2 regions of the Paenibacillus spongiae genome follow, and region 2 is predicted to be linked to the other one. Evidence: predicted binding sites of a transcription regulator. Region 2 holds the regulator's gene; the other holds the start of a gene.
What was found. Region 2 encodes NrdR, which represses ribonucleotide reductase genes. Its sites were predicted from a motif close to AACACNATATATNGTGTT; they were not measured.
Positions count from the first base shown of each region.

Region 1: the regulator NrdR is predicted to act here: its motif matches at 14,977-14,994, upstream of L1F29_RS21095 (adenosylcobalamin-dependent ribonucleoside-diphosphate reductase).

Region 1 is NZ_CP091430.1:4,656,661-4,673,027, reverse strand. Features, by position in the region: gene L1F29_RS21170 (EamA family transporter) at 1-58, shown strand, start outside; gene L1F29_RS21165 (ROK family transcriptional regulator) at 459-1,643, shown strand; gene L1F29_RS21160 (zinc-binding dehydrogenase) at 1,828-2,868, shown strand; gene L1F29_RS21155 (orotidine 5'-phosphate decarboxylase / HUMPS family protein) at 2,893-3,567, shown strand; gene L1F29_RS21150 (sugar phosphate isomerase/epimerase family protein) at 3,586-4,509, shown strand; gene L1F29_RS21145 (zinc-dependent alcohol dehydrogenase) at 4,535-5,566, shown strand; gene L1F29_RS21140 (AAA family ATPase) at 6,211-6,993, opposite strand; gene L1F29_RS21135 (MraY family glycosyltransferase) at 7,182-8,138, shown strand; gene L1F29_RS21130 (co-chaperone DjlA) at 8,448-8,876, shown strand; gene L1F29_RS21125 (divergent polysaccharide deacetylase family protein) at 8,988-9,797, shown strand; gene L1F29_RS21120 (N-acetylmuramoyl-L-alanine amidase family protein) at 9,765-10,556, opposite strand; gene L1F29_RS21115 (YqzE family protein) at 10,681-10,869, shown strand; gene L1F29_RS21110 (hypothetical protein) at 10,889-11,776, opposite strand; gene L1F29_RS21105 (YqhG family protein) at 11,936-12,934, opposite strand; gene L1F29_RS21100 (DEAD/DEAH box helicase) at 12,931-14,736, opposite strand; gene L1F29_RS21095 (adenosylcobalamin-dependent ribonucleoside-diphosphate reductase) at 15,026-16,367, shown strand, end outside.
Region 2 is NZ_CP091430.1:5,284,676-5,301,042, reverse strand. Features, by position in the region: gene L1F29_RS24045 (EAL domain-containing protein) at 1-246, shown strand, start outside; gene polA (DNA polymerase I) at 480-3,140, shown strand; gene mutM (DNA-formamidopyrimidine glycosylase) at 3,222-4,079, shown strand; gene ytaF (sporulation membrane protein YtaF) at 4,230-4,934, shown strand; gene coaE (dephospho-CoA kinase) at 4,954-5,553, shown strand; gene L1F29_RS24020 (lytic transglycosylase domain-containing protein) at 5,550-6,116, shown strand; gene L1F29_RS24015 (hypothetical protein) at 6,333-6,653, shown strand; gene L1F29_RS24010 (alpha/beta-type small acid-soluble spore protein) at 6,858-7,073, opposite strand; gene nrdR (transcriptional regulator NrdR) at 7,243-7,722, shown strand; tRNA gene L1F29_RS24000 (tRNA-Ala) at 7,771-7,846, shown strand; gene L1F29_RS23995 (MerR family transcriptional regulator) at 8,515-8,988, shown strand; gene L1F29_RS23990 (hypothetical protein) at 8,972-9,403, shown strand; gene L1F29_RS23985 (hypothetical protein) at 9,716-10,150, shown strand; gene L1F29_RS23980 (DinB family protein) at 10,451-10,948, opposite strand; gene L1F29_RS23975 (ABC transporter substrate-binding protein) at 10,997-12,496, opposite strand; gene L1F29_RS23970 (response regulator transcription factor) at 12,518-13,279, opposite strand; gene L1F29_RS23965 (sensor histidine kinase) at 13,257-14,999, opposite strand; gene L1F29_RS23960 (ABC transporter substrate-binding protein) at 15,141-16,367, opposite strand, start outside.

The DNA of each region.
Region 1 (16,367 bases), 630 kb from region 2:
CAAACGAAGAGGCGATTCGGTGCCAACTATTTCTAAGACTCGTCATAGCCGGAAGTGATCACACGGATCATTGGAAGCCGGGTACTTCACGGATGGCCATGATGGATCCAATAATAGTAAAGAACATGCAATTCGTGCTCGCAATTCCTTTTATTATGCTGGTCCTCCATTCTTTCACTAGCCGAATGACAATGACTGATCTTGATCGAACTGTCCTTGATGGAGGGTCTGCTGCCCCCCTTCTAGGACAATTTTTTATTTGGATGCGATATGAGTAATCGGCGGATGTAAATATTTGATAAAAATGTGTTTACAATTCAAATCCCATTCATTATTCTATACATAAAGTTAATGATTAACTAAATTAGATTAATCGGCTGCTGCGGTGATGCGGGTCCGCCGCGAGCCCCAGCCGCAAGGCATCAGAGGATGAGAACATAACGACAAAGCCTAGTGGAGTGAAAGCTATCAATACGAACAAACAAGCTTACCTGCAGCAAGTCAAACAGCAAAACATATCGGCAGTGTTGAATGTGATCTGGGAGCATCAGTCGATCTCGCGGGTTGAAATGATCAAGAAGACGGGTTTGACATCGGGAACCATTTCGAATTTGACGAAGGAACTGATCCAGCTCGGCATCATTCGTGAGTACGAAGCGGTGTCCGGTACAGTCGGCCGAAGAAGAATCATGCTTGGCTTCAATCCGGATTCTTACCGGATTATCGGCATCGATATCGGCCGATCGACGATCGAGGTTGTGCTCACAGATCTGACGGGCAACGTGCTGCTGTCGGTCGAGGAGAATATCGCGCAGTTACGGGGACCTGATCAGATCTTGGCGGTTGTAGACCCTCATGTGAACCGTATGAAGGAGAAGGCATTGGCCGGCGGCGGCCGGGTGCTCGGAATCGGTACGGCGGTGCCGGGGCCGATGGATTTGGAGAAGGGCATCATCCTGAGTCCGCCCAATTTCTTGGGCTGGGACGGCTATCCGCTTCGGGATGAATTAACGCGACGCTATTCGCTCCCGGCGCATATCGAAGACGATTCCTGCACCTGCGCGCTAGCCGAACGATGGTACGGAATCGGAAGAAACAGCAGGGATCTCGTGTTCATTACGATGGGGATGGGGATTGGGGGAGGCATTGTCACGAAGGGCGAGCTCGTCCGGGGAACGAATGGCCTCTACGGTCAAGTCGGCCATATGACGATCGTACCTGATGGCGAGAAGTGCGCTTGCGGGAATTACGGCTGCTGGGAGACGGTAGGCGCCATACAAGGTATTCTGAAGCGTTCCGGCGGGGCGAGGACAATGGATGAGCTGATGCGGCACGTCCGCGAAGGCAATCCTCAGGCAACCGAATGCATGGAGAGAACGCTGCAGTATTTGGAAATCGCGATCATCAATGTGTTTGCGATGTACGATCCCGAACAAATCGTGCTCGGCGGAAGGCTGTATCCGTATCTATCCGATCATATCATTGAATTAAGAAAACGGGTGAGAGAGCGTACCTTTTCATTCGTCAAGGATCGGGTTCATATCGCGTCGGCCACCTTCGGAACTTCTCAAAGCGTCATCGGGGCCACTGCCGTCGTGTTCGGTAAGCTGCTGACTTCGCCGCTCGACACGCTGTTCGGGTAACCATACAACCAGGACGCTTCGTTGATGTTGACCGTTGGAGTCGGCGTTGACGCGCTGCTGCCGGGAGCAGATGCGGCTTGGTACATCCATCTGCGGAATTAACTTAATGATTAGTTTAATTAGCGCGATTGAATGAAAGCTGCATCAATGGCAAGTCACAATATTTCATTTGGGAGGAATAGAAATGAAAGCGGTTGTCAATTATCAATCCGGAGCCGGAAGGGTTGAAATCCGTGACGTTCCGATCCCGTCCGAGCTAGGGCCCAAGGACGTCTTGATTCAGGTGAGAGCGGCCGGCATCTGCGGCAGCGATCTGCATATGTATCACGATATTCAAGGCTTCGCGGTAAAAAGGCCGGTAACCCTCGGTCATGAGTATGCGGGTATTGTGGCGGCGGTCGGCACTGAAGTCACCCTCTTCGCGGTGGGAGACCGTGTCGTTAGCGAAACCCCGGCGTATATATGCGAGCAATGCATCTACTGCCGTTCCGGTCAATATAATCTATGTCCGGACCGCAGAGGGTTCGGCGTGCTGGAAGACGGCGCCATGGCGGAGTATGTGAAGACGCGGGAAGCCATCGTTCATAAAGTGCCTGATAATGTTTCTTTCGAGAAGGCGGCCATGACGGAACCGACCTGCGTGGCTTATAATGCCGTCGCCCATCATTCCCGGATACGTCCGGGAGATTATGTCGTCGTATTCGGACCGGGACCGATCGGTCTGATGTGCGTTCAAGTCGCCAAGCTGTTTTCGCCCGGCCAGCTGACGATTGTCGGAACTAGCAAGGATAGAAGCCGGCTTGAGATCGCCAAGCAATTCGGAGCGGATACGATCATTATCGGCGACGAGCAGGATGTGGTGAAGGAGATTCTTTCCTACGGAGATGGATTCGGCCCTGATCTGGTGCTTGATGCGGTTGGTATATCCATTACGCTGAAGCAGAGCATCGATGTTGTCCGGCCTGCCGGACAAATTACGAAGATCGGGTGGGGCCCGGCTCCGGTAGGATTTACGCTGGACCCCTTGATTCAGAAGGCGGCACGCCTGCAGGGCTCATTCAGCCACAATTATCCGATGTGGGAGAAAGTGCTGTTAATGATGGGGAAGGGCGAGATCGATCCGCTGCCGATGACGAAGTCCTACGGCATCGATCAATGGAAGGCAGCCTTCGATGAAATGGATTCATTGGTGAACGCCAAATCGATTATTTTGCCTCATTCATAATTATTCAAGTACAGGAGTGAGCATATGAAACCTATCGTACAGATTTCATTGGATTTAACCAACATTCGGGAAGCGCTCGAAATGGCCGAAATCGCCGTAGAGGCCGGAATCGATTGGATTGAAGCCGGTACGCCTCTGCTGCTTGGAGAAGGGCTTCATGCCGTGGCGGCCTTGCGTAAGGCGTTCCCGGAGCATCCGATCGTGGCCGATTTGAAGACGATGGACGGCGGGTATCTGGAAGCGGAAATGATGGCAAAGGCCGGGGCAACCCATGTCGTCGTCATGGGGGTGGCGCATCCGGCTACCATTCGGGCTGTCGTCAAAGCGGCGCGCGATTACAACATCCAAGTGATGGGCGACATTATGGCGGCTCCCGATAAGGTAGCCTGTGCCAAAATGCTAGAAGACAACGGAGTGGACTATATTATCGTTCATACCGGCTTCGACGAAAGAGGGGAAGATCCTGAGCGGAATCCTTTCGACCATCTTCATGAGGTGGTGGGCGCGGTGTCCATACCCGTGCAGGCCGTAGGAGGTTTGTCGGTTGCGCAAGCGGCAGAGATGCCCAAGCATGGCGCCCCGCTCGTAGTCGTCGGAGCGCCGCTGGTGATCGACCAGAAGGAATTCCGCCCAAGCACGGACAAAGCCGAATTGAAAGCTGTACTGCAGGATCTTGTAGCACAAGTTAAAGGGGTCTGAGAGAGGAAGGGATAGCCGATGCGCAGGAATGACCGTGCGAAGATCGCCGTATTTCCGAAGGGCTATATTGAAGAAATATCCGACGGCAGAATGTCCTTGGCAGAGTGGATCGAGATGGCCGGCACATTGGGTGCGGACGGCTTGGAATTATATCCGTTATTTTTGAAGGAGCTTGACGAAGCCTATTTGCAGCAGGTGAAGGACGCGGCGGCGAAGCAAGGCTTGGAAATTCCGATGATGTGCTCTTCGCCGGATTTTACCCATCCCGACCCTTCATTCCGCGCGCAAGAAATCGTTAAGATGAAGCAGATGATCGATGCGATGGCCTTTCTGGGTCCGGATGATTTCCGCAGCTGCCGTGTGCTGTCCGGACAGAGGCGTCCCGAAGTATCCGTAGAAGAAGGGATTCGCTGGACGGTGGAATGCATCGAGGCACTGCTTCCTTACGCGGGGGAGAAGCAGGTTCATCTGGTCATGGAGAATCATTACAAGGACGGATTCTGGGTATATCCCGAGTTCGCGCAACAATCCGACATCTATCTGGCGATTATCGGTCAAATTTCATCACCCTGGTTTGGCGTCAATTACGACCCTTCGAATGCGATCGTTGCCAGTGAAGATCCGCTGAAGCTGTTAAGGGAGGTCAAGCATCGCGTCATTACGATGCATGCCAGCGACCGGTATGTGAGGGAAGGGTATTCGCTCGACGACCTGAAGGAGTATTCCCTGCAGGGTTATTCCCAAGCATTGGCGCATGGCGTAATCGGGAAAGGCGTGAACGATTACAATACGATCTTCTCGGAGCTGAAAAGCATTCGTTTTCGCGGATGGATTTCAATCGAGGATGGCGTAAACGGCCTTGACGAAATGCGGGAATCGGTTGTTTTTCTAAGAGGGAAGACAGCTGAATATTTGGAAGATACGCTTGAATCGACAACGTAACCTTAAGCAGAAAAGGAGAATGACCTTGAAGGCATTTATGATCCATGAGCCCCATAAACACTCCGTAGTTGATATTCCCGTCTCCGAGCCGGGGGAGGGTCAGGTGCTTGTCCGCTCCATGTACGCCGGTATTTGCGGAACGGATCTGGAGCTGGCGAAAGGAATGGTGCGCGCGGATGCGGTAAGCTACCCTTGCATTCCCGGGCATGAATGGAGCGGAATCGTAGAGAAGGTCGGACCCGGCGTAACCGGACTGAAACAGGGAGACAGGGTCGTATCCGAAGGCGTGCAGCACTGCGGTCATTGCAGATTCTGCAGGCAAGGCGAAACCAACCTATGCGAGAACATGAAGGAGCTCGGTTTCACCATTCCGGGAGGGTTATCCGAATACGTGGTCGTCAATGCGCGAATGGTTCACCGCTTACCGGATAATTTCCCTCTGGACATGGCGGCCTTAATTGAGCCTACGGCAGTCGTAACGCGCGGCGTATGGCGCGCGCACCCTGAACCGGGTGAGACGGTGGCGGTAATCGGTCCAGGCACGGTCGGACTGCTTGCCGTCATGATCGCCAAATTGTTCTCTCCGCGGAGAATAATACTGATTGGGGTTACGGACGAATCGTTATCGCTGGGAATAAGTCTCGGTGCCACGGACATCGTCAATATTACGAGAGAGGAAGCGGCGGAACGCGTCTCAGAGCTGACGGACGGCTATGGCGCTGATATTGTCATTGAGTGCGCGGGGAAGAGCAGTGCCGTGGATATGGCGTTGTCCATCGTTCGCAGGGGAGGCAAGGTTGTCCTGCTAGGAGCAGCGGGCAAAGATGCCAAGATGGAGCTGTTCAGCGATATTTTCCATGTGAAGGATCTGGAAATTCACGGAATCCTGTCGTATACGAAGAAGACCTGGCAGGATGCCGTCAATCTCGTGACCAATCGTCTGATTCCCGTAGACAAATTAATCCGGTACAGATTTTCGCTTGATGAGGTCGATAAAGCGCTGGATGTGCTGGACTCCGGTAAAAGCGTAGGGAAATCGCTGATCGAGCTGACATGATCGGCCGATGCGGCTAAGCTCGCTATCTTGATAACGCGCTATCCGGAAGAAGAATGGTTCAGGTGCAGGAGCAGCTCTGTCGGCTGTTGTGGGAGTCATAGGGAATAGTCGGCATGAACCGCGCGTTATCGAGTTATACGCTAGGGTTGTCGTTAGAATACGGGCATTGGTGCATAAAGGAAAAGTTACCGACATCGTATTGTTGTATATTCTGCAGCTTAGGGCGGACTGTGGCGATGATAATCCGGAATTGTTGTAAATTTTACAACAATTCCCCTTGCCTGAGAGGCTGATTCATCGTTTCTGATCCACATTGTTGCATAACGTACAACAATACGGCCACTGGTGCGGATTGCTTCAGATAATGTTGTATTTTATACAACATCTTTCTACGAAACTTTAGCACGATTCAGTGAATGCATAGATGCAATGATCATAAATAATATCGTTCTTGCTGTTAATCCGAGGGATGGTCTTACAGTTTTTGCGCCGCGCGCAGCTCCCAGTCCGGCGTTTCGCAGCTTGACGGCGGTCGGTCGACCACTTGCGGCGCATTATTAAATGGAACCGGCCTCATTGAGAATAAGCATATCGCATCCCCGCAGGAGCATAACCGGCATCTCGATAAGCTGAATCTCGATAAGCTAATCATCCTCTTGAAGAAGCTCGTGCAGCAGCTTCTCTTTGTTGTTCAGAAATTGCTTATAAATGATAAAGTGATCGGTATCCTCAAGACTCTTCACGGCAGCGCCTTCTGGAGTCAGCTCATAAATCAACGAATCCGGATAGGCCATCAGAATGGGGGAATGGGTCGAAATAATAAACTGAGCGTTCTGCTTTACGAGCTGATGCATCCGGGTGATCATCGCCATCTGCCGGAACGGGGACAGCGCGGCTTCCGGCTCATCCATGATGTATAGGCCATTGCCGCTGAACCGGTGAATAAAGGTGGCGAAGAACGATTCGCCATGCGATTGTTCATGAAGCGATTTGCCGCCGTATGATTGGATGATCGGCGGCCCGAAAGAGCCCTCGCGATCCAGGAGGTCGATATTCGTCGCCAGATTGTAATAGCTCTCCGCACGGAAGAAGAAACCGTCCCTGGGCTTTTGAGGTCCTCGCACGAGCCGGATATTTTCATGAAGCTCCGAATGGGTCGGTTGTGTGGAGAACGAGAAATTTAGCGTTCCTCCCTCCGGATTGAAGCCCCAGGCAATCGCGATCGATTCCAGCAGCGTGGACTTGCCCATCCCATTCTCACCCACGATATAAGTGACATTCGGATGAAACTCCAGCCGTTCAAGATTCTTGACGGCATCCAGCGAATAAGGGTATCTGTCAAAATTGTCCACTTGATCCCTCAGCAGCTCCATGCTGCGCAAGTATGTTCCCCGTCCATTTCTATACAAGCCTATCGTAACCTCCATCCGTTATTCCCGCCATTTTTCACTATTTGAAGTATACTGAATCTTGAATTGGGAAGCCATATTTATGTCGGATAAGCTCGCTTCGGGTCAGGTCTTTTCCCGTTCGACAGATTTCGCCCGTTGACATTGCAAATCGTTTGTGCCTACAATCTTAGGTATAGACCATCAAATAGGGAAGGGAGTCGACGATGAGTTATCTGATAGAATTCATGCTTTCCTTTGGTATCGTAGTGGCACTTATTCCTCCATTGAAAAAGGCGGCGTTCCGGATTGGCTTTGTGGACAAGCCCCGAAAGGACAGCGCTAGAAAAATACATAGAGAGCCGATACCGCTTACTGCAGGTATTGCCATCTTTATCGGTTTCGTAGCCGTATATCTGTTATTTGTCCGGGACAGCTGGGTACAGACGGCCGCCATATTGGGCGGAGGGCTGCTCATACTGGTCATCGGCATCGTAGACGATTGGTACAAGACCCACGGCAGGGAATTTCCGGCGCTGCCGAAATTTCTCGTTCAAATGACGGCGGCCGTGCTCGTATACGCGTCAGGAATCGTCTTTGCCGGATTTGAGAATCCGCTCAACGGCTATTATATTGTTCTGCCGGCATGGTTGTCTTTCCTCTTCACGGTGATGTGGATCTTTGGCGTAACAACCGTAATTAACTTCTCCGATGGAATGGATGGACTTGCAGGAGGCTTGTCCGCCATATCCGGCGGAACGCTGCTTGTCGTTGCGCTTGTCATGGGACAGCAAGGCTCTGCTATGATGGCTGTTATTACGGTTGGCGTATCCGTGGGCTATCTATTGTTCAATCGTCCGCCGGCTAAAGTTTTCATGGGCGATGCGGGAGCGACCTTCCTTGGATTCATACTGGGTGTTGTCGCACTCGACGGCGCCTTCAAGCAAGCGACGATGTTGTCGTTGTTTATTCCTATCCTCGCTTTAGGCGTGCCAATCCTGGACAATATTCGCGTCGTAATCGCGCGGATGATGAAGGGCGTTCCCGTGTACCAAGCGGACGCATCCCAAGTTCATTACCGGCTGCTAGCCACCGGAATGAAGCCGGTTCAAGTCGTTTCGTTCCTTTATTTAGTTAATATCTGTTTCGGGCTGTTCTCTATCGTACTGCTGCTCGCCCAGTAAAGTCAGCCAGCACCTTGCGTTTCAAAACTCCAGAGTTCTCTGGAGTTTTTTGTTGTCTTGATTATGCGCGATCAGTGATATCAGGTCTATTCTCCCGTATGGATACCTGACCGCGTCAGATGGAGGGCTGAACCGGGAGTGCCAGGACAACCGACAAGCCGGCAAGCGATCTTTAGCAAAATTTTAAACAAGAGAGTTTTGCCTTTTTGCCTCAGAAATGAAATAATCAAATCGGATGCAGTGATGGATCTGGAGTAAGGACCGGGACGGACTGCACAATCGGGATATCTAACAGGAGAGTGGACCACGTTGTTTTTGCATTTTCTACAGGCGAAAGAGGATAAAGAGGCATTCCTGGAATTAGCGCATGTCGTGGCGAAGGCCGATGGATTCGTCAGTAATAAGGAGCAAGGTTATTTGCGCTCCTTCATGGCCGAGATGAATCTGCGGGAGTCGGATTATATCGGCTTTTCGAAAGCAAGGGACCTGCCTGAAATCATCGCTGACCTGAAGGTCGAACAGGTCAAAAATATATTCTTTGTCGAGATCCTTCTCCTGATATTTGCCGACGGGGATTATAATGAAGAAGAGAAACAGATCGTGATGGACTTGAAGCGTCTGTTCGGATTGTCAGATGAAACTTATGAAGCTTTCAAGGATTGGGTTATTCGTATGGATAAGCTAAAAATCGAGGGTGTTAAACTTATTATGAACTCATCATGCATGAATAATGGCTGAGAACCAATCACAAGAAACCATCGCGGATATGAAGCGGTGGTTTTTTGTTTGTATATTTTAAAACCTACCCACAAACAATGAGAGAGTACCGCAGGAAAAGGAGTGAAAGTAATGAAACGATTGGTATGGGTTTCGGCAGCAATGATCCTTTTGCTCAGCAGCGCATGGGGTCGGACGGGGAATGCCCAAGAAGAGCAGGCGGCAGCAATTACTGCAGACGGCAGACAGCTGGCCATCGTGATCGACGATTTCGGCAACAACATGACAGGAACGGAGGAGATGTTCGATCTTCCGGTTCACATCACGGCGGCTGTTATGCCGTTCATGAGGACGACGAAGCAGGATGCGGAGCAGGCGCACAAGAAGGGGCATGACGTGATTGTCCACATGCCGATGGAGCCGAACCAGGGGAAGAAGGAGTGGTTAGGGCCGGGGGCAATACTGACGAGCATGAGCGATGAAGAAATCCGCAAACGTGTTCAGGATGCCATACGCGATGTCCCGCATGCGATCGGAATGAACAATCATATGGGTTCCAAGGTTACGGCCGACGAACGGGTCATGCGTATCGTGCTGTCCGTCGTGAAGGAGAATAATATGTTCTTCCTCGACAGCCGGACGACGTTCAAGACGGTCGTGCCGAAGATTGCCGCGGAGCTTGGCGTTCCGTTATTGTCCAACCATGTGTTCTTGGACGACGTATACACGATGCGGCATATCGCAGGCCAAATCGGCGTGCTAAAAAAGCACTTGGAATCGAATGACGTCTGTGTGGCAATCGGCCATGTCGGTGCGCCAGGCAAAAAGACAGCCGCGGTACTCAAGGAACAAATACCGCAGCTGAAGGAGAAGGCAACCTTCGTTCGATTATCGGAGATGCTTGCTCCGTCATCGGAGAAGGAGGTAATTCCGAATCCCTGAGGCAATCGCAGATGCTGTCTGAAGCTGATAACGAGGGTCGGTCAACATCCGGCGGTCTTGTTCATTGCTGATAAAGCCCATCTCGACAATGACCGCCGGTTGTTCGACGACGTTGAGCAAATAGAACGGTTTTCCCAATTCCGGCAGCTTGCGGGTATTCTGCTGGCGGTTGAGGGCATCTTGAATACAATAGGCGAGCAGAGCACTCTGGCCTTCATCTTGATGGAGAACGAGCGGTCCGCGTACGGACTTATTTTTTCCCGAGTTAACGTGAAGACTGACGACGATGCGCGTCTGAATTTCCTTGCTTAACTGGGAACGTTGGGATAAATCCCGCTTATGCCTGGAGCGGCTGGCGAACCAGCGGTTATCCTCGCTAAGCGCATAATCGCCGTTCCGGTTCAATATGGTCCGGACACCGCTGCTGCTTAAGAGCAAATACAATTTTTTGGCAATAGCCAGATTGATGTCCTTCTCCTTAATGTCTCCTACATATGCGCCGCCGTCAATCCCGCCATGGCCGGCGTCGATAATGATATCGGCCGTTGGCAGCGCGCGGTGGTAATCCGGATCGCTGAGCGGATCGATTTCTGCTTGAGCAGGTGCAGGAATAGGACCGCGAGTAGGATGAGGGATCGGGAGTTCGCTTCGTTCCGGTACAGAGGCGCCCGCCGGACTGGCATTCATCAAGCTGGCAAGGAGTAAACAGCCCATTCCCAGTGTGCGTCCAAGCCTTCGCGTGAATCCGTTCATTAACATGCCTTCTCTACCTCCATTCAAAAGCCTTCGCTTTATCGTGGCTCATCTGGACCCAACTCATGCATGTTTGAACGGAGAGATACAGGGAACACTGTTAACGACAATGATTACGGAGGTGCATCAGATGGCAAGCCGCGACGAACTGATTAAATACATGACGCAGCAGCTGGTCACTTATATGGAAACGCCGCAGGAACAGCGCAAGCTCAAACGCGAAGCAGCCAAGGCTGCTAAAGAGCCTTGGCTGACACGCTGGTTCGGGATTGCTCCGCTCGGAATTGCATTGTGGTGGCGCAAGCGCCGGAGTCGTTAAGAGCCAAAACGAGCTCGCTTCAGTTGAAGAAGCTTCCGCCGCCGAGAGAATTAACCGGCATGTAACGTGTGCCGTGCTCTTCGAAGGCAATGAATAAGGTTTCGTCATTCCAGCGGTGATAGCCGATCGCTGGCCATACGAACAACACGTTCTTCTCGAACAGCTCCGCCGTGAATCGAATTTGCGCTTTGCGATCCAGTAAACGCGAGAGCTGCTTCACTTGACTGCCGTTTAATGGGGCTTGAGTCAGCCAAGGCATCCTTTCGTACGGATCGAATGGTTGGTTCATGTGTGACAGGGATAGATGTACAGGCTTATCCGAAACAGCCGATTTGGCTAAATAACGTTCCGTCTCCGCTTGCCATTGCTGATCATTGATGGGCAGGGCGTCGCCGCTCCATGCGTCCAGATAGTAGGTTTGTCCGTCTGGAGCGTACCACTTCCAAACGGCGAGCAGCGGATGGATGTAAAGCCGTTCTAACTTGAGCGGCTTCTTTATTATGTCGGAGTAAGAAGATATAAATTGCTGCCGTACCATAGCCTGGTACAGCGTATTCGGATCAAAAATCGGTTCACTGCCGGCACCGTATTCACCAAGGGCGAAGCCGCCTTCTTCGGTTGCGTTGACGATCATATAGCCGACCGGCTGCTGCTTAACGCGGAACGTAACAAGCCAGCCGTGCTGGCCCGGACCGATTGGCACAATCGTAAACTCAGCGTTCTTCCACGCCGCAAATTCAGGCTGGGCCGACAAGCTGTCTGCCCAAAGCAGTACTTGAACCGTCAAGGCCGTTCCGCTTCCGTTTGCTCCATCGGGGCTTGTCCCGGCCGCCTGGCCTGACTGGCCTCCGGCAATCATATGAATCAAAAGTAATGCCGCATACAGCGGAACCCATTTTTTGTGCATTTTCTCCACCTGCTTCTTTCCTTACGAATTTGGTGTAACGCCATTGTATCGCAGCTTAGACGAAAAGGTTGTAGGAACCTGTCGCGGCGAAGCGGACAAGCCCCCTTCTATTTTTGCCGTATTCATGCGAAAGAACGGTCAAAACCCTTCTAATTGTCGTTACCCAATTCCTTGCAAATAGAAAATGCCGCAGTTAATGGCGGATACCGTCACGCGGGGTTCATACTGCCAGCGGATCTCATCCTGTCTTCGTTTGAACTGCTCGGCGGCTGCCGCGCGAGCGTCTTCCTCTTGCGCTTCAAGAAGAGGCTCGTAATAATGTTGAACCGTCGCTAATTCCAGCTGGAGTCTGGCAGCGGCCGCATCCGCCCAGACGTAATCATAGCCCTTGAGTTTGCGTTCCAGCGTCTGCTCAGCGACAGCTGTTGCCTTCGCAAGCGTCAAGCCATTCTTCGCGGTATGAACGTTCGGAGGCAGCCGGTGGGTCATGCGGAGCGACTGAAGCCGGTCATGGAAGCGCTCGGTGCATTGACCGGTAGCCATAGAAACGCCGAAGGAATGCAGTTCCTCCCGTTTCATGTCGCAGGTGAATTCAACTTTAAAATTGACGCCCAGCCAAGCCGTATATGCTGTCGATTGAAGCGGATGGGAGTTCTTCTTATCGGGCTCCTGAAACATGCAGAGATAGCTGCCGCTTGCCTTGGCAGATTCAAACAATTGCTCCAGCTTTCGGGATCCATAATACAGATCTTCGCGGGGGACGCGGCCGGATGCGTTCAGCGAGCCGTGCACGAATCCGAGTGACCGGCCTAGGGCCGCCTCGGCGGCACCGGCTATCCCGCCTGACGGCTGCGTCGTCCCGGATGCGCCGGACGCGGATTGTACCTGCGTACCGGGCGCGGCTGCTGTCCCGGACGGGCTGGCGGCGGCTTTGGACTCGTCGTATTTGTTCTTGTTCGTTACCAGAAGCATGGACATCGTCTCCGGTTCTGCTCCTGTCCGGTCGACAAACCCCCAATAGAATGGACGGTTCGTCAAATCGCGGTCCGCTCTAGGTGACAGCTTAACAAGGAAATGCGCAGGCGATTTCTCCATGATCCGGCATTCTGTCGCCTCCAGATAACGCTGCACAAACTTATGAACTTGACGGTCGTTCACGGTCTCACCTCCACCGATTGGCCGACAGCGTCCATGATTGACCCCATTGGGTTCATGAAGTCTTCGGCTTCTACCTCGCTTCGAATACGGGTCAATGAATGACCGAGGTCGTCGATTTTCATGCGGAGCTCTGCCGAATTGCCCGATTCCAGCATCGCGCGCGATAAGCGCTGCTCCAGGGAGTGCTCACCTTTCTCGAACCGTTCGATAATGTGGTCGAGTTCTCCGATAACGAGCTCGAAGAGATTGATTTTCTCATGCAGCAGGTTCACGATATGCTCCTCGATCGTTCCAAGCGTGCAGAGGTTATAGATATGGACATCGTTCTGCTGGCCAAGCCTGTGGACACGGCCGATCCGCTGCTCGACACGCATCGGATTCCAAGGCAAATCGAAGTTGATGATATTGTGGCAGAACTGCAGGTTAATGCCCTCGCCTCCGGCTTCGGTAGCGATCAGCACCTGGGCGCGGCCGCGGAACAGATCCATCATCCAATCTTTCTTGCCGCGGTTCATGCCGCCCCGATAAGGAACCGCAACCAGATTGTGCGAACGGAAATATTGCAGTAAATATTCCTGCGTAGCCCGGTATTCGGTGAACACGATCACTTTGTCGTTCATCTCGCGGATGAGCTCCATCGTTTTCTCCGCTTTGGTGTTGGCCTGAATGTTGCGGATGAATTCGACGAGCTCCCATATCTTAGGACGAAAGGGCGAATCCTCAGCGGTCTTCTTGAACAAATTGACAAGCGTCAGGAAGACGGCATCCCGGCTGGAGCAAACTTCGCGCTGCAGGGTAATAAGAGAGAGCATGCTGGTCCAATCGCCGCCGCTCTCTTCATAACGCTGGCGAACGAATCCCGTTACGGCGTCATATAGAGCCTGCTCCTGATCCGAGAGCGCGAGCTCGATATTCTTGACAATCCGCTTCGTAAAATGAATGCCGCCATCGCCCCGCCGGTTGCGGATCATAACGCCAGACAAGGCTTCTTGCAGCTGGTCTTCATTCTTCGGAAGGCGCTTGTCCACGACGAAATTGGCGGAGAATTCGCTCTGTCCGCCCAACTGGCCCGGTTTCAACAGCGTAATGAGGTTATAGAGCTCGTCCAGATCGTTCTGAACCGGCGTCGCGGTGAGCAGCAGGCAATACTTTTTGCGCAGCTGGCCGACGAACTGATAATTGGTCGTCTTCTTGTTCTTCAGCTTATGCGCTTCGTCAATAATAAGCATGTCGTAATCCTGCGCAAGCAGAATGTCGCGGTGAGGATCGCGCTTGGCCGTATCCATGGAAGCGACGACGACATCGTACTGCCACATATATTCCTTCTTCTGCGCCACGGCAGATATACCGAACTTTTGATTAAGCTCGCGCACCCATTGCAGAACCAGAGAGGCGGGAACGAGGATCAAGACGCGGCGGACGAGCCCCCGGATCAAATATTCTTTGAGCACCAGACCGGCTTCGATCGTCTTGCCGAGTCCGACTTCGTCGGCAAGAATCGCCCGGCCGCTCATCTCGTGGAGCACCTTGCGCGCGGTACTTAATTGATGCGGCATCGGCTCTAAATTCGGCAGGCAGCGCATGCATTGCAAGTCGTCAAAGCTGCCGATCAGCTTCGACTGCTCCGCCTCGACAGCGAGCTGGTACATCGTCCAGTCATCCCAAGGACCGTTGCGGTCGATGCGCTGCTGCAGTTCGTTAAACCAGGTGCGGTCCAAATGCAGGTCGACACTGGCGTTCAGCTTGCGGATTACGGGGGAGGCAGGACCTTCGCCCCGGTGTTGTTCGATCGGCGGCTGCATGATGGAGCTCCTTTCCAAGGAAGGGATTGGCTTTATCTGTATAGTATGGCCTTGAGCAGAGGAAAACATAAGAACGCAACATGAAAAAAGACTCATTTTTCAATTGGACAGGAAAAAATAGCGTATCTTAGCGTAAGATGGTGAATCAGTGAGATCGGGCTGGATTGCCTGTCTCTAATCGGTCTTCCATTGTTTCCATGTCCATATATTGTGTGTTACAATGAATCTTGTCAATGATTAAACACCATATGTGGTATTGGATGTTTGAATGTGGGAGGCGCGGAATTGTATGGAAACGAAGAGTGCGGGTAAGTTAGAGGGACTAAGCGAGAAGATTTTTCTAGATCGCTACGCTTGGAAGAATGCAGATTCGAAGGCGGCCAAGGTAGGGGATACAGTGCTCGTCTTGACAAAGGACGACCCGAAATTTCCGACCAAGGAGGTCGGCGAGGTAATCAACCGGGAAGGCCAGCAGGTGACGATCCGGCTGCGCAGCGGCGAGACGGTTGAATCCGATGTGGAGAAGCTGACCCTGACTGTCGAGAAGACGCCTGACGAATTGTGGGAACGGCTGTCCAGGGCGATTGCGTCCGTAGAAGACAGCGATGAGAAGCAGAAGCTCTGGCAGGAGCGGTTCCGTTATATTTTGGACGATTGGAAGCTAGTGCCGGGCGGCCGGATTGCAGCCGGTGCGGGTGCGAGCGATGAATTGACATTGTTTAACTGCTATGTCATTCCTTCTCCGCATGACAGCAGAGGCGGAATAATGAAGACGTTGACCGAGATGACTGAGGTTATGGCGCGCGGCGGCGGCGTCGGCATCAATCTGTCTTCACTGCGGCCGCGCCGCGCCGTGGTGGCAGGGGTCAACGGTTCCTCCAGCGGTGCCGTCTCTTGGGGCGGTCTGTTCAGCTATACGACGGGCTTGATCGAGCAGGGCGGCTCGAGACGGGGTGCATTGATGCTGATGATGCATGATTGGCATCCCGATGTGCTCGATTTCATTACCGTCAAGCAGACGATGGGGCAAGTGACGAATGCGAATTTATCGGTATGCGTCAGCAATGACTTCATGCACGCGGTGAAAGAGGATCTCGATTGGGAGCTCGTCTTCCCGGATACGAAGGATCCTGAATACGATGCGCTGTGGGATGGCGATCTGGAAGCCTGGCGCAGCCGTGGCAAACGGGTAATCCCGTACAAAACCGTTCCGGCTCGGGAGATATGGCATACGATTATCGAATCGGCCTGGAAGTCCGCCGAGCCTGGCGTCGTCTTCATGGAGCATTATAATCAGATGTCGAACAGCTGGTATTTCAATCCGCTGATTGCAACGAATCCTTGCGGCGAACAAGGGCTGCCGGCATGGGGAGTTTGCAATCTATCGGCCATCAATTTATCTAAATTCTATGATGAGGCCAACCATGACGTGGCATGGGACGAATTGGCGAAGGTAACGCGTTACTCGGTTCGGTTCCTGGACAATGTCATTGACGCGACGCCGTATCACTTTGAAGAGAACGAGCGCAATCAGAAGCTGGAACGGCGGATCGGCCTGGGATCGATGGGCCTTGCCGAGCTGATGATTAAGCTCGGCATCCGTTACGGAAGTCCGGAATCGCTTGAATTTC
Region 2 (16,367 bases):
CAGCCGGATTTAATTAAAATCGATCGCTCGCTTATCCGGGGTATCCATCTCGATCCGATGAAGGAGCATATTGTGCAGCATTTTACGGAGCTGGCGGCCAAGATGGGCATATCGATCGTGGCGGAAGGGATCGAGGAGGAAGAGGAGCTTGCCCAGATCCGGTCCATGGGGATCGCGTATGCGCAAGGCTATTTGCTGGGAAAACCGCAGGCGAGCATCGGACGCAACGATTCTACTTCTGCCTAGTAAAGAACCGGGTGGATACCGGTCATGTTAATCGGAGCTGATCAGCTAATAAAGATAGTAACTGCGTTGGGAGCAAGCGGTCATTGGACGGTGATGCTCTTTTTTTGTCTGTTTAATCACTTAAAATATGGAATTTAGTGAAAAATAAACCTCTTGCTTATGGATTCCTTTTACTTCGCTGCCCGACTGGATTATGATAGTTAATAGCAAATAACGAGGTGAGGTGCACCCGTATGGACAAATGGATGTTGATTGACGGAAATAGCATTATCTATCGCGCGTTCTTTGCCATGCCGCCGCTGACGAATTCCGCAGGGCTGCATACGAACGCGGTTTATGGCTTTACAACGATGCTCTTGAAGCTGCTTGAAGAAGAGAAGCCGACGCATGTGCTCGTTGCATTCGATGCGGGCAAGGTCACGTTCCGGCACGAAGGCTACACGGAATACAAGGGCGGCAGGCAGAAGACTCCGCCGGAGCTGTCCGAGCAGTTTCCGGTCCTGAAGGAGCTGCTGCAGTCATTCAGCATTGCGCAGTTCGAGCTGGCCGGCTACGAAGCCGACGATATTATCGGCACGCTGACGAGAATGGCGGATGAGCAGGGCGTGGAGACGATTGTCGTCTCCGGCGACAAGGACATGCTCCAGCTCGCCTCCGAGCAGGTGACGATCGCGCTGACCCGCAAGGGCGTAAGTGAAGTTGACCGCTATGATCCGGCGGAAATTCAAGAGAAATACGGTCTCACGCCGCTTCAGATCATTGACCTGAAAGGTCTGATGGGCGACGCTTCCGACAACATTCCGGGTATTCCGGGCGTCGGCGAGAAGACGGCGCTCAAGCTTCTTCACGAATTCGAGTCCGTCGAAGGGGTATTGGCGAATACGAATGAATTGAAAGGGAAGATGAAGGAGAAGGTCGAGGCTCATAAGGATGATGCCCTCATGAGCAAGAGGCTTGCTACGATCTATCGCGAGGTTCCGCTAGAGAACCAGACGGACGAGCTGGCCTACGGCGGGTATGACAAAGCGGCGCTCGCCCAATCCTTCCGCAAGCTGGAATTCCGATCGTTAATCGATCGGCTTGAGCTGCCCGAAGCCGGAGAGGCTGACGGAGCGGAAGCTGTGGCGGCCGCGACGTATGAAATTATCCGAGTTGATTCGGACACCGACGTCAGCTCGCTGAAGGCATTTCTTGCCCAATCCGAGAGCGTCTATATCGAAGCCTATGGTGAGAATCCGCACCAATCACAGCTGCTTGGACTTGCCGTGGCAGCGGGCGAACAAGTATATGTCATCGACTGCGATACGCTGGAAAGCCCGGTTGGACAACCTGTTCGCGATTGGCTTGCGGACGACAAGGCTCCTAAGTACGGTTATGATTTGCACAAAGCGGAGCTTGCTCTTTCGTGGCATCATATCACATTCTGTGGAACGGCGTTCGACGTTCAATTGGCGGCCTATTTGCTCGACCCGACCGAGACGAATCAAACCTTGAATTTCTTGGCAGCGAAATACGGCATTCCCGCGATTGCTTCGGATGAAGCCGTATATGGCAGAGGCGCAAAGTTCAAGGTTCCGGATTTCGAAGAGGTTGCCCGCCATCTTGCCGCCAAGGCGGATACGGTACGAAGGCTAGTACCGCTGCAGCAGGGCGATCTTGAGAAAACCGATATGACCAAGCTGTATTATGAGCTGGAGCAGCCGTTGTCGATCGTGCTGGCCAGAATGGAGAAGCGGGGCATCCGGGTAAATGCGCAGACGCTGGAGGAGCTTGGCAGCGAGCTGGAGCATAAATTAGTCAGCTATATGAGCGACATCTATCAGCATGCAGGGATGGAATTCAATATTAACTCGCCGAAGCAGCTGGGCGAGGTGCTGTTCGAGCGTCTTGGACTGCCGGTGATCAAGAAGACGAAGACCGGATATTCGACAGACGCCGAGGTGCTGGAGAAGCTGGAGCCGTATCATGAGATCGTAAGGCTCATTCTTTATTATCGTCAGCTGTCCAAGCTTCAATCGACTTACGTGGAAGGACTCTTGAAGGAAATTAGGCGGGATACCGGGAAGGTGCACACGTATTACCGTCAGACGATTGCCGCCACGGGTCGTCTATCCAGCCAATTCCCGAATCTGCAGAACATTCCGATCCGTCTGGAAGAAGGTCGGCGCATTCGCAAAGCCTTCGTCCCGTCCGAGCCGGATTGGCTCATTCTCGGCGCCGACTATTCGCAGATCGAGCTGCGCGTGCTCGCCCAGATTTCAGGCGACGAGAACCTGAAGGAAGCGTTTGTCCATGATATGGACATTCATACGAAGACGGCGATGGACGTGTTCGGCGTGAGTGCGGACGCGGTTGACGCGAACATGCGCCGCCAGGCGAAGGCGGTCAATTTCGGCATCGTGTACGGAATCAGCGACTTCGGCCTTTCGAACAATTTGAACATCACGCGTAAGGATGCCGCTCGATTCATTGAGCAATATTTCGAGGCGTTCAAAGGGGTGCGTGCCTACATGGACAATATCGTCATGGATGCGCGGCGCGACGGTTATGTCACGACTCTGCTGGAGCGGCGCCGTTACTTGCCGGAGATCAAGGCCTCGAACTTCAATCTGCGCTCCTTCGCCGAGCGTACGGCGATGAATACGCCGATTCAAGGGACCGCCGCCGATATTATCAAACTGGCTATGGTGCGGATGGACGAGGAGCTGCGCAAGCGGAATTTGCGCAGCCGGATGCTGCTGCAGGTACACGATGAATTGGTCTTCGAGGTTCCGCCGGATGAGCTGGAAACGATGAAGACGCTCGTTCCTGAAGTGATGGAGAGCGCGCTGGCGCTTGACGTGCCGCTGAAAGTCGATGTTAATTACGGTATCAATTGGTATGAGACCAAGTAGGGCATCCCGGCATGCAATCGGTTATAATGGGAAGTGCTGCGGCCGTCCAATGACTTGGCCGCGGCGGGGAGGTAGACAACAATGCCGGAATTGCCGGAGGTAGAAACGGTTCGGCGGACGCTGAATCAATTGGTGGCGGGCAAGACCGTCGAGGGCGTTACTATCACGCTTCCGCGTATTCTGCAGCGGCCGGCGGAGCCGGAACAATTCGCTGACATGCTGGTCGGGCAGACCTTGCAGACCATCGAGAGACGCGGGAAATTTCTAAGGTTTATATTTGACGGGCTCGTCATGGTATCCCATCTTCGGATGGAAGGACGCTACGGCGTCTACGAGAAGGGTGATCCGGTTGAGCTTCATACGCATGTCATCTTCCACTTTGACGATGGAACGGAGCTGCGGTACAAGGATGTACGCCAATTCGGTACGATGCATCTGTTCGAGCCTGGCGACGAGCTGCTGATGCCGCCGCTGAACAAGCTGGGGATCGAACCGCTGGACGACTCCTTCACGTTAAAATCGTTTATGAAGATCTTATCGCACCGTACGACTAAAATTAAACCGCTGCTGCTCAATCAGGAATATGTGGTGGGGCTTGGCAATATCTATGTTGATGAATCTTTATTTACAGCCGGTATCCATCCGGAGCAAACGGCCGATTCTCTGAAGCGCAGCGACTGGAAGCGATTGTATGACGCGGTGAGAGCAACACTGACGCGCGCCGTCGAAACCGGCGGTTCCTCTATTAAATCGTATGTGGACGGACAGGGCGAGATGGGCATGTTCCAGGACGAGCTGCTTGTCTACGGACGCAAGAACGAACCGTGCAGCAGATGCGGCCAGTCTATCGAGAAAACCGTCGTCGGAGGCCGGGGCACGCATATCTGTACGAAGTGCCAGCCGCTGCGCAAACCAAAAGCGTCAAGTCTTCGGTCATAAATAGATGCACGAATAGGGTATGAACGCATATGATGAACCATTCATGGGCGAATGCACATTGTTTCCAAGCTTGAAGCTCAGGTACGCTCAGTACAGCGGGGTTCTTGATTGGAAACATGTCGTTTACGGCCTTCATGGGAGGGACATCGGTTGCTAGCACATGTTGCATCCTTGCTGCTGCTCGCGTTTGCTGTCAGCATGGACGGATTTGGAGTTGGTGTGACCTATGGCTTGCGCCGCATACGGATACCTGTCGTATCGGTCGTCATCATTTCGCTATGCTCGGGATTTGTCGTCTGGTTGTCCATGCAGGTAGGCAGCTTGCTTGCCGGCTACATGTCGCCGGATATCGCAAGGTGGATCGGGGCTTGCTTGCTGATCCTGATCGGCGGCTGGGCGTTGTGGCAGCACTGGCGCAGACGCAAGGAGATGGCCGCGAATGCTGGTGAAGAAATGGGGGAAGCTGATAACGGCACTCGATCCGACAGTGGAGGGAATGACCGGCTAACGGCAACAACGATCCTCATTCTGGAGTTGAAGCGGCTCGGTCTGGTTATACAGATCTTAAGGACACCGCAAATTGCGGATGTGGACCGTTCGGGCATTATTTCGGCTTCAGAGGCCGTATTGCTCGGGTTCGCGCTGTCGCTGGACAGCTTCGGAGCCGGACTTGGCGCTGCGATGATCGGCTTCTCCCCGCTGTTGACCGCACTGGTCATCTCCACGGCGAGCGGATTGTTCTTGCTTGGCGGAATGAGACTGGGCTTCCGATTCTCGGGATGGAGCACGATGCAGGCGCTGTCGGTTCTGCCGGGCATTATGCTGGTAGTAATGGGAATAATGAAATTGCTTTAGAGCAAGCAGAGGTGAACGTATGAAACTCGGATTAACGGGCGGTATCGCCAGCGGCAAAAGTACAGTGTCCGCCATGCTCGTCAAGCTGGGTGCGAAGCTCGTCGACGCCGATCAGGTCGCCAGGGAAGTGGTCCTTCCCGGCGAACCGGCGCTCGGGCGGATTGTCGCACGGTTCGGACAAGCTGTATTGAATGAGGATGGAACGTTGAACAGGAGCAAGCTGGGAAGCCTTGTCTTTACGCCGGATAAACAGAAGCTGAAGGATCTGGAGTCGATCCTGCATCCAGCGATCCGGGCTCGCATGCAGGAGAGAATGGACGCCTATCTGCAGGAGGATCCCAACCTGCTTGTCATTGCGGACATTCCGCTTCTATACGAAACCGGACAAGCCGAGCTGTATGATGCCGTAATGGTGGTCTACGTTCCGGCGGAGATGCAGCTGCAGCGATTGATGGAACGGGAAGGGCTCACGGAGGAACAAGCCTCGCTGCGCATAGGGCTCCAGATGGACATCGAAGAGAAGAAGCGTCTGGCCACATACGTGATCGACAACAGCGGCTCACTTGAAGCTACCGAACGCCAGGTCCGGCAATTTTGGCAGGAACATGATTTTTCATGAAGAAATTTCGGCGCAAGAGAGTCTTTCTCGTACTGGTACTCGCTCTATTGGTCGTGCTGTTCTTTAATTCGGAGTGGATCAGCCGCTGGATGTATCCGATCCATTACAAGGACGATATCCGAATCAGCGCGGACAATTATAAGCTGGAGCCGCAATTGCTTGCCGCGGTTATCCGTACGGAGACGAATTACGAGCCCGGCAAGGAGTCGAAGAAGGGTGCCGTCGGAATCATGCAGATCATGCCCGATACGGCGGACTGGATCGTCGAGAAGAGCGGATTTGACGGCGTGACGAGGGACAGCCTTAAGCATCGGGCCGATCTTGGCATCGAGATGGGCGCATGGTATCTAAATTGGCTGAATAAGCAGTTTAAAGGGAACCAGGTGGCTGTCATTGCCGCTTATAATGCCGGTCCCGGCGCGGTTAAGCGTTGGATGACGGAGGGCAAATGGGACGGGGAATTGAGTACGATAAGCGATATTCCATATGGAGAAACGCGGCACTACGTGCAGCGCGTCCATTATTATTATAAGAAATACAAGAAGCTTTATCCCGAATTTTAGCAATGGCTTACATAATTTACGCGGCATCGCCAGCAATTTGTTGCTGGCGGTTTTTTTTTATGGAATGCAGCGCGGCTATGAACAGTACACCCTGATGGCGCAAGCTCAATGCTCTTCAAATTGCTGTTACTGCAACCTTTATCCGCCTATATCGTTTATTATTGGAGGGTGAATATTTGCAGCGATATGCAAAGGCTATAGAAGAGGGTGTTTGCGGTGAAGAGGATATTCATCTCGTTCATGCTGGTGCTGTTTCTTACCGCGTGCCAGAGCAAATTTAACGAGGGGGACTGGCAGAACGAACCGGATATGAGATATGGCATGGTGAACGATTTTATAAACAAGCATGAGCCTATAGGATTGACCGAGCAAGAGGTCGTTGATTTATTAGGGGAGCCTGAGCAGAGGCTGGAAGATCCCGTGGTTCAGTATGTTTATTATTTGGGCCGTGCAGGCATGGGCGTGGATGACAGTTTGTTCGTTCTGAAATTCGATGAGGATGAAAAATTGGAAAGTCATCAAGTAACCCACGATTAGTCCATCTGTAATGTGGGGCAAATATCGTCTTGAAGTCAGTCGCAGCAGGAGATTATAGACTCTTTTGTATTTTTACGGACGGGTTTTGTGGTATAATGAAATTGATGTGTGCATGTGCCCACCTTCTTATGGGGTAAAAAGAGAAGAAGCCCCGGTCAACCGCCTATGAAGGCGTCTGATCGAAGCTTCCGTTATTAAGCCTCATTATCTTTGTCCTGCTAGGGACTGTTCAGCGATTTGTACCAGTTTACGAGTAATGTAGCCCCCAAGGGATCCTGCATCACGCGTAGCCATGTTCCCGTAATATCCGTCTTGCGGGATAGCAATACCAAGCTCTTGCGCTACCTCATATTTCATTTGGTCAAGCGCTGCATTGGCTTGCGGTACAACCAATTGGTTGCTGCTGCGGTTTTGTGCCATTGTCGTTCACCTCCTCGCGGTTTGTAACAGTATTATGTGCGAAAGCGTGAGTTTCATAACAGGAAAAGGTTAGAAAATGTTACCGGTTTGAATAGCGCTGCAACATCGGCGTTATAATGGGTTTATTATTGAATTTGGTTACTTCGATCTGATGGAGGTTCTTACAAGCATGAAATGTCCGTATTGTGATTATTCCGGAACAAAGGTGCTTGATTCACGGCCCGCAAACGAGAATAAATCGATCCGCCGCCGCCGTGAATGCGAAAAATGCAGCCGCCGGTTCACAACCTTTGAAATGATCGAAGAAACGCCGTTGATTGTGATCAAGAAGGGTGGAAGCCGGGAAGAATTCAGCCGTGACAAGATTCTGCGCGGTCTTATCCGGGCTTGCGAGAAGCGCCCCGTACCGGTCGAACAGCTTGAGGTTATTGTGTCCGAAGTGGAGAAAGAATTGCGGACTACGGCATTAGCCGAGGTGGAAAGCCGCGATATAGGCGAAATCGTCATGCAGCAACTGTATCCGGTGGATGAAGTTGCATACGTTCGATTCGCATCGGTCTACCGTCAATTTCGTGATATTGATATGTTCATGAAGGAGCTTAATTCCTTATTGTCCAAAGATTCGCTCGCCAGCCCAAAAAAAGATTGACAGCTATTGCAGTCCCATGATATGATCTATCTTGTCGTTACAAATCTTGGGGCCTTAGCTCAGCTGGGAGAGCGCATCGCTGGCAGCGATGAGGTCAGGGGTTCGATCCCCCTAGGCTCCACCAAAAAACGTAAATCAAACCACTTCATTTAGGAAGTGGTTTTTCTTTTTGGTGGTTAGACTAGGGGGAGATGAACCCCTATGGGTTCGCCCGCGCGCAGGGAGTGGGTGTGAAGCTTCGCAGAGTAATCATCAAACGGACGAGCACGGCGTCTGAATCTACCGCCGCGATCTGCTTCGTTGAAATACATCTGTGAACATTTCATCAGGATTCATACATCACATAATGGATCAGCGAGTTCTGCGAGCTGTATCCCCCTAGGCTCCACCAAAATAAACAAATCAACCACGTTCATTGAACGTGGTTTTCTGTTTATTTGGTGGACAGCCTAGGGGAGAGAACCGCTACGGGTTCGCCCGCGCGGACGGATCACTTCCGTGAAATACTGCGAACGGAGGAGCACGGCGATCAGGATCTACCGCTAAAAGTCCTCGTCGAATAGCTTCGTCAGCATATAATCAAGATTCGGACATCCATAATGGATCAGCGAGTTCTGCGAGCTATATCCCCCCAGGCTCCACCAAACCTGTTCAGTTAACGCTGAGAAGCCGTTTTTTCTGACCAGCTGTTCACATCGTCCATACGTTGGCGCACATACGAATTCGTTTCAAAAACTTTTTTACGCCCAATTTTCTTGACATTGGAGTCAACTCTAATGTTATTCTGAATTCATGGAAAAACTTTATTCTATACAAGAGGTTTCGCGGATACTTGGGATGCCGAAGGATACGCTTCGGTATTATGACCGGATTGGGGTCGTCTCGCCGTCTCGGGAAGGCAATGGGTACCGAAGGTATTCGAAGGACGACCTCATGGATTTGATGAATATTCAGATCATGCAGTATGCGGACTTTTCTCTTGACGAAATCAGGGGGAAATTTGGTTTCCGTAAGATGAAAAATATCGACTCCGCTTACTGCGAAGAGGTTGCTGCGTTCCTCGATGCCAAGAACGCAGAAACGCGCAAGAAGATTGCCCATCTGGAAAAGGTCAGTCGGCTGCTCGGCATAGCAGCCGAAACGTTAAGGGATTTTAATAATGAAAGTGACCAACGGTTGGCAGAATTCGTCCGCGAGATTTACAAGGATATCCGAACGAATGAACCGGGAATTTGTAAGGAGGGTTGCGATGAACATCAAGGTTAGGAATTTTTATTATCTGATTGCAGGCGTTCTTGCGATATTGTTTGCCGCCACGCACGCATGGAACGGGCAATACGCTGTGCTGCCGACGCTCGACATTAGGGCGATATCCATGGATACCCAGACGGTATTCACGTATGTTTGGCACATTATCACGGCGGAAAACCTGGTCTTCGGCATCGCATTCATTTTCATGTCATTCCAAAGTGAGCGATCGAAGATCCGGTTTGCCGCATGGATGATCGCGGCGATCCTGATCGTCCGACTGATGGTTATTCTTGGCGTAACGGCATTGCTTGACGTTTCGGCGCTTACGGACACGTTTATAGATTCGATTGCCATTGTAATCTATGTCGCCTTCATCCTACTGGGCACAAGAATGAAGAAAAACCAGTCCAGTGGTCAGCAGGCACAGTAACAGAGATGTCCGACTTGTCTTCTAACTCTGCATAGCGAAAGCTAATTCCCCCTAGGTTCCAACAAACATTCCTCTACTTTTTTCCATAGAACTCGACGACTCTGAAATTCAAAAAATGGTAAAATCTTATTTGACACGAGACAGATCTGTCTGTATCATAATAAGCAAAAGAGACAGATCTGTCTCTTTTGCTTTGAAGAAACATCTTGGCTGTCGTCAATCAGCTATGGGTGTCAAGAAATGGAGTGTGATCGACTTATGGCGTAATCGGCTTTAGACATTTAATCCTTACGAAAATTGAGGTGTCTAACCATGAATCGAAAATTACACGCAGAAGAAAGCGTGAAGGATGGGAGAATGATTCGTTATATTTTGTTAGCGAATGGTTTTTCTACGGGGGCATTTGGGCTCATTTTGATCTTCTTCTCCCATTTCGTGGCAACCTTGACTGGCCTGGATCATTCATCTGCGCTAGTCGAAGTGGGGATTTTTCTTGTCGTTTTTGTAGCCTTTGTTTTTTGGACGGTTAAACTGAAATTCATTCCACCTAGGTATGTACTTATCTATTCTGTGGTGGACTTTCTCTGGGTAATTGGGAGCGTTTATCTGATTGCGTCGGATGGAACCTCGTTTATAATGACATATCTGGGAATATGGGCTGTTAGTCTTGTGGCACTCGTAGTTGGCGTATTTGCCATATTTGAGTTTAAATATTGGTGGGTAAACAGGTCACTGAAGAGAGCCTAAGATTGATTTTGTTGTAAATAGGTGGAATAAATATGATCTTCAAACGGAGGAGAATAGCGTCTGAATCTACCGCAGCGATCTGCTTCATCGAAATATATCGGTCAAGGCTTAATCAGGATTCATACATCTCTTGATGGGACAGCAAAGCATTGAGCTGATCCCCCTAGGCTCCCGTAAGCGGCGCCGCGCGTCTGATCAATGCGAGCGTCTATTCGACGACAATAAAAACAGTCGCAGAGTACCGGCGGTCATGCCGGTGCCCTGCGACTGTTTGGCTCGTATCGGATCGAGAAACTTCGTTCATTGGGCTTCCTCATCGGCTGAGGGACCGTAGATGCCCGGCACCGGAATATCGAGAAGCCGCAAGTATACCCCGAGCTGCGCCCGGTGGTGGACCATGTGGCTTAATCCGAAGGTGCGGAGCGCGATCGCCCGCGGCTCGCGGAGGATGATATGGTTGCCGTGGCGCAACGTCCATTCCTCGCCGAGGATTTTCTCGTCACATTCGGCGAGCAGCTTTTCAAACTTGCCGACGTTCGCGTCGAACTCCTCCAGAACGTCAGCGCGTTTTTCCAAAGGCTCCCTCCGCAGCGGCACGGTCGAAAGATCGAACTCCGGATACTGAAAAATCGCGATTTGCCAGTTCAGCAGGTTGATCAGGTGCGTGGCCAGCCCGCCGAGCGTCATCGATTTCTCGTGCGGCTTCCACGACATATGCTCCTCGGGCAAGCGTTCCAGAATGCGGCGCGTAGTGGAAAGTTCATGCGTTGCGTCGCCAACGATCAGTTGTTTGACCATAAATTCCTCTCCTCCCATATGGTTTAGCATACTGTAAATTGGAATACATTACAATTTATCACGCTCTTGGCGCCATGCATCAAGATGTTTTTGCACCTCTGCACGTACTTTCTCCAGTCCTGCTTTATGCAGTTCATCATTAAATTTGGGCAGGAAGGTGTCGATATCGACACTGCCGGTCATGAGCAGGGGATAGTATTTATGCCATACATTTTCGATTTTCTCGAATTCATCATTCATCATGGACAGGTCAGGGTTAAACCCGAGTACTTTCGATTTCACGACTTTGGCGTTATACGTACGGAATTGCTCCCATTTATCAAGAGGATCGGGAAAATCACCGCCCAGCGTATTTAAGATGAACCAATTGCCTTGCGTGAATTGAACCCCCGCATAATTGGGAGCTTTATTCCTTAATCGATTCCCCTGCGCATCAATAAGAACAACCTGGCCGTTGTGATCCAAGTCATAATGAATCCCTTCAATCCCGTAGTTGAATAGATTGCGCAATTCGGAATCGGTATTCAATAAATTTAGAAAGGCGATGCATTCTTCCGGATGCTTCGTGTTTGCGTTCACCGCCATCATCCCGCCAAGCACGGACACATTCGTCGCGACTTCGGGCGTGACGGGATGGGCGACTATCTTATAGCCCAGATCTTTGCTCCAGACGCTCTCGGACAGCGGTCCGCCGCTTGCGGATTTCCAGAATACCTTCGAATCCAGCTGCAGCGCTCCCGGTTCGCGCAATGCCGCATCTTGATTAATGAAGCCCAGCTGATAGTAACGCCGGAGCGTTGTTAAGATTTGCCTGGCTTCAGCGGTTTCGAAAATATTGACGACGGATGCGGTTGGATCCAGCGATTGGATTGCTAAAGGTATTTTATTGTTCGTAATGTATTCATAGCCGTACATAGCGAAGAAATTGTGAGAGTCCTTGTTCAGCTCCATGGGAATGTAATCCGGCTCATTCTTCTGTATCATCCGCAGCAGAGGCTCCAGCGACTCCAACGTGTTGTATTTGGAGATATCGATGTTATACTTCTTAATCAATGCTTCCGGATAGATCCAATTTTCAAGCACGGCCAATTCCTTGTTCGTCGGAATGCCATATATGCTTCCGTCGTTAAGCTTCGCGCCTTCCCAGAAGACGGGGTTAATCGCATCATACATCGCTTTACCTTGATTCGTTAAATAATCATTGAGCTTCAGCCAGGCGCCGCGTTTGGCATTCGTAATAAAGTTAGGCGCAAAGGCGATATCAAACGAGGTGTCCGACGATATCATCGTATTCAGGCGGTTCTCGTACTCTTCCCAGCCGATCTTGATATAGGTGATCGTAATTCCAATTTTCCGCAGAAGAAGCTCATTGATCTTGTTATTGACAAGCTGAAGATCCTTATCCGGATCGCCTATCGTATAATAAATGAGGTTTACAGGCGAATCGTCGCGGGAATCGGGAACGTTCGTATTCTGATTCGTGCATCCGGTAAGCTGTATAAGGAGCAGCAGGACAAGGCCGACAATAGAGCGGCTATATTTATTCATGACATCGATCTCCCCGACAGGTTAACTTTTTTCGCGTAAATCGGAGGGTGACTTCCCGTAATAATTTTGAAAATGGGTGTAAAAATAGTTGAGGTTATTATATCCTACCGCACCGGCAATCCATTGGATCTTCTCATTGGTCGATAAAATGAACTCTTTTGCGCGCTGCATGCGATAAATCATCAAATACTCGGACAGCTTCATCTTGGTTTCTTTGATAAATAGTTGCCCGAGGTAGGTGCTGTTCATTTGCAAACGTTCGGCGACCGATTTCAGGGTGATGTTCTGGGCATATTCGGTCGTAACCATGAGCAGAATGCGCCGCACTAATTTGGACAGCGTATCATGGGGGACGCCGAGTACGGGGTCCATTTGGAGCGGAACCGCATGCGGATTTCCTATTGTCCCATGGAGTTCCTTAACGATGATATTCTCGACGACCTTCTGCAGCTTTTCGCGTTCCACGGGCTTTAGCAGATAATCCTTCACTCCGCAGCGAATCGCTTGCTGGGCATAGTGGAAATCGCTGTAACCGCTCATAATGATATACTTGGTCGGAAGATTGGCTTCATTGAGTCTTTGAATCGCATCGTATCCGCGGTTTTTTCCGATGCATACATCGAAGATGGCGATATCGGGCAATAGCTGTATGGCTCTAGATACCGCCGCGTCTGCGGAACTGCAGGTTTCGATGTGTTCGAACCCGTAGCTTTTCCAATCCAGAATGCGCTTCATTCCTTCTAGAATTTGCGGCTCGTCATCAACGATCAGGAGCTTGTACATCTCGAATCACCTCTTTTGAAATCTGTACCGAAATTTTAACGCCGGCTTCGTCATTGTTATCGATGCTTATGGAGAGGCCTTCCTGATAATAATACTTTAGCCGATTATAGACGTTATATAAGCCGATACTCTTCGTGTTCGCGCCGTAATTGCTCGACAAGGTCGTGCGAATATCGTCCAGCCGGTCGTCCTCGATGGTAATTCCATTGTCAATAAATTCCAATTTATAGAAATCAAGGTCTTCCCAGCCCGTAACGATAAAGAGGTTAAATTCTTTCTCGATTGAAAATCCGTGAACGAAGAAGTTCTCCGCTAACGTTTGCATCCAAAACTTTATGGTAGGAAGCGCCATGACGGATTCCGAAACGTCGATTTGATAATAGAAATGATCCGGGTATTTAAACTCCATAATTTTAAGGTATTTTTGCAGCAGCTCCAGTTCGCTTCCGATGGTAATGATATTGTCCTTCTGGACAATCTCGCGATATAACGCGCCTAAAGTGGCAATGGCATCGGCCGTATGCGCATCCTGATTCACCAGCGCCGTAGACCGAATAACCTCTAATGTATTATAGAGAAAATGAGGATTGATCTGATGCTGCAGCGCTTTCATTTCAGCTTCCTGCTGTTTCAGCTTGAGCACAAATTCATTGTGAATATGCCGGTCAAGCTGGCGGATCATATCGTCGACTTCACGCGCGATCATGCCGTATTCATTACGCCGATAGCGTGCAGGCTTATTCGGGGTAAAGTCGGCGGTTTTCACTCGTTTAATGGACTGGATGATCCGGTGCAGGAAACGGGCATCGTCCCGCAGATTATAAACCACGAGCAGTAATACGCTTACAATAGCCGTTAAGATAACGAAGAACAGCATGAATAGCACGGAGCTTTGCTGACGTATCAAGGTACCCAGATCGATGGTGCTTACAAACTTATAATTAAATTTCGATGATGAAAAAGTATCGTAGAAAATCGGTGCCAGCGAGTCGTCAAATATTAATCCATGGCTATCCTTATTGGCAATGGCTCGCTGAACAATCTTCATATTGCCGTTACCGATGAGAAAGATATCTCCAGATGCATTAACGGCGGCTGCTTTATCGAGCTGATAATTGCTGACACTGCTGAAAATTCGCTCACTGCTGACCAGAAAGCGAATTTCGCCGGATCCCTCGGAGCGCTGAAACAATTTCTTGCGGTAGACGAAACCTTTTTGAAGGCTTTCCTGGAAGATTTCATCCTCGTTGGACAGGCCGAATTGATAGCTTGGGATGCCTTTATTATCAAATAGGATAACATTGCCGTTATGCTCGGAATGAACGCTGACTTGCGTAATATCGCCCTGTGCCCAGTTATACAGGTACGTTTTTACGTCTTCCGGGAAGGAGAGAAGCTCCTGCTCGGAATAAGGGTTGTTCAACAGCCGATTCGTCAGATATTGGCCGACGGTAGGACTCATAAAATACTGCGTATCCTTCATTAGAGCCTGATTGGAATAAATGCGCTGGATATAAGCTTCGATGCGATCCGTATCGTTTTGGAAATTGTTCTCTATGCGGGAAAAAGCATTGGCCGCTTCGATGCGGGCGTTGCCTAGCGATTGATTGATGACGATTGCGCTCGTCAGCACATGTAACGTAAATCCGATTAATACAATGAAGATGAGATAGGCCCAAAACTTATTCCGATAAATAATGATACGCAAAAAAGTCGTCATTCGGCACCTCAACACAAATAGGTGGTAAATATTGTATAGCAATGGACGAAATCGATTACTCTAATCCATTTTGCCCATAGGATGCAAAAAGTATATGGCATAGTAATTAAACTATACCATATACTTTTCGTGTCGTGAGGCTTATTTGAAGTAATTATCGATTTGTTCTTGTGCCTTTTGCATAATGGTATCCATACCTGCGTTTTTCATTTCCGAAATCATTTTTGGTACAATCTTTTCAGGGTCGGAGGCGCCTGTAATCAATTCGTATTTGTATTTGTCCAATACAGCGGTACAGTTTGCAACTTCGGTTTGGATATCGGTAACGTCAAGGGCGAAGCCGAGAATCGTCGAAGCGGTAGCTTCTTCATTCAATTTCTTCACTTGCTCCCACTGATCTTCAGGCGCGCCTTTCGTTACGGCCATATTGAAGAATGTACCTTGCGTGTAGGCAGCCAACGGCCATGTATCCGTAACGCGCTCAACAACCCGATCGCCGTCTACGCTTTTGAAGTCCACGTCCTGCTCGCCAAATGCAAGCATGTTACGCAGCTTTGAATCGGTGTTCACCAATTGCAGGTATTTCAGAGCTTCTTTTTTGTATTTCGAATTCGCCGAGATCGCGTTCAAGGAACCTTGGATTGTACTTGTCGTGTAGATAGGTCCCAATGTTTTGTTCATCACATATTTCTCTACGTTGGCATTGATCTGCCAACCGACTTCAGCACCCGGGAAAGCTTGTGCGGCAAAGAACGGTCTGTATTTCTCGCCTTCGACTTTAGTTGGCGCATCCGGGTTAATAATGCCGGCCTTATACCATTTGTGCAGCATTTTTAAATTGGCCATAACATCCGGCTGTTCGAATACCGATACAACTTTGCGAGACGGATCATCCGTTTTCACGCCAATTGGCGCGAAGCCTAATGTCATATCGTCGTAGTCGTTGAAGAGGCCATTGACGCCTTCGTTTTGAGTAAGATTTAAAGGATAGAAGTTCTTGCCTTCGCCGGCTTTCATATCCATAAACGGTTTGTCCAAGTCTTGCAGCGTCTTAATGTTCTGGAAGTCGATATTGTACTTCTGTACGAGCTTATCATCATAAACCCAGTACTGCGAAAGGGAAGAGTCTTTGTAAGTTGGAACGGAATAGAACTTACCATTAATCTTAGTACCGTTCCATACTTGTTCTGGAATTAAGCTGTACAATTCAGGAGCTTCAGTTTGAATCAAATCGGTAATGTCGGCAAAAGCGCCCATAGCTACCTGCTTGCTGTATTTCCCGTTATTCGTGAACATGATGTCGAAAGGTTCGCCTGTGTTGACAATCGTGTTCATCTTGGTATCCCATTCGCCCCAGCTAGCGACTTT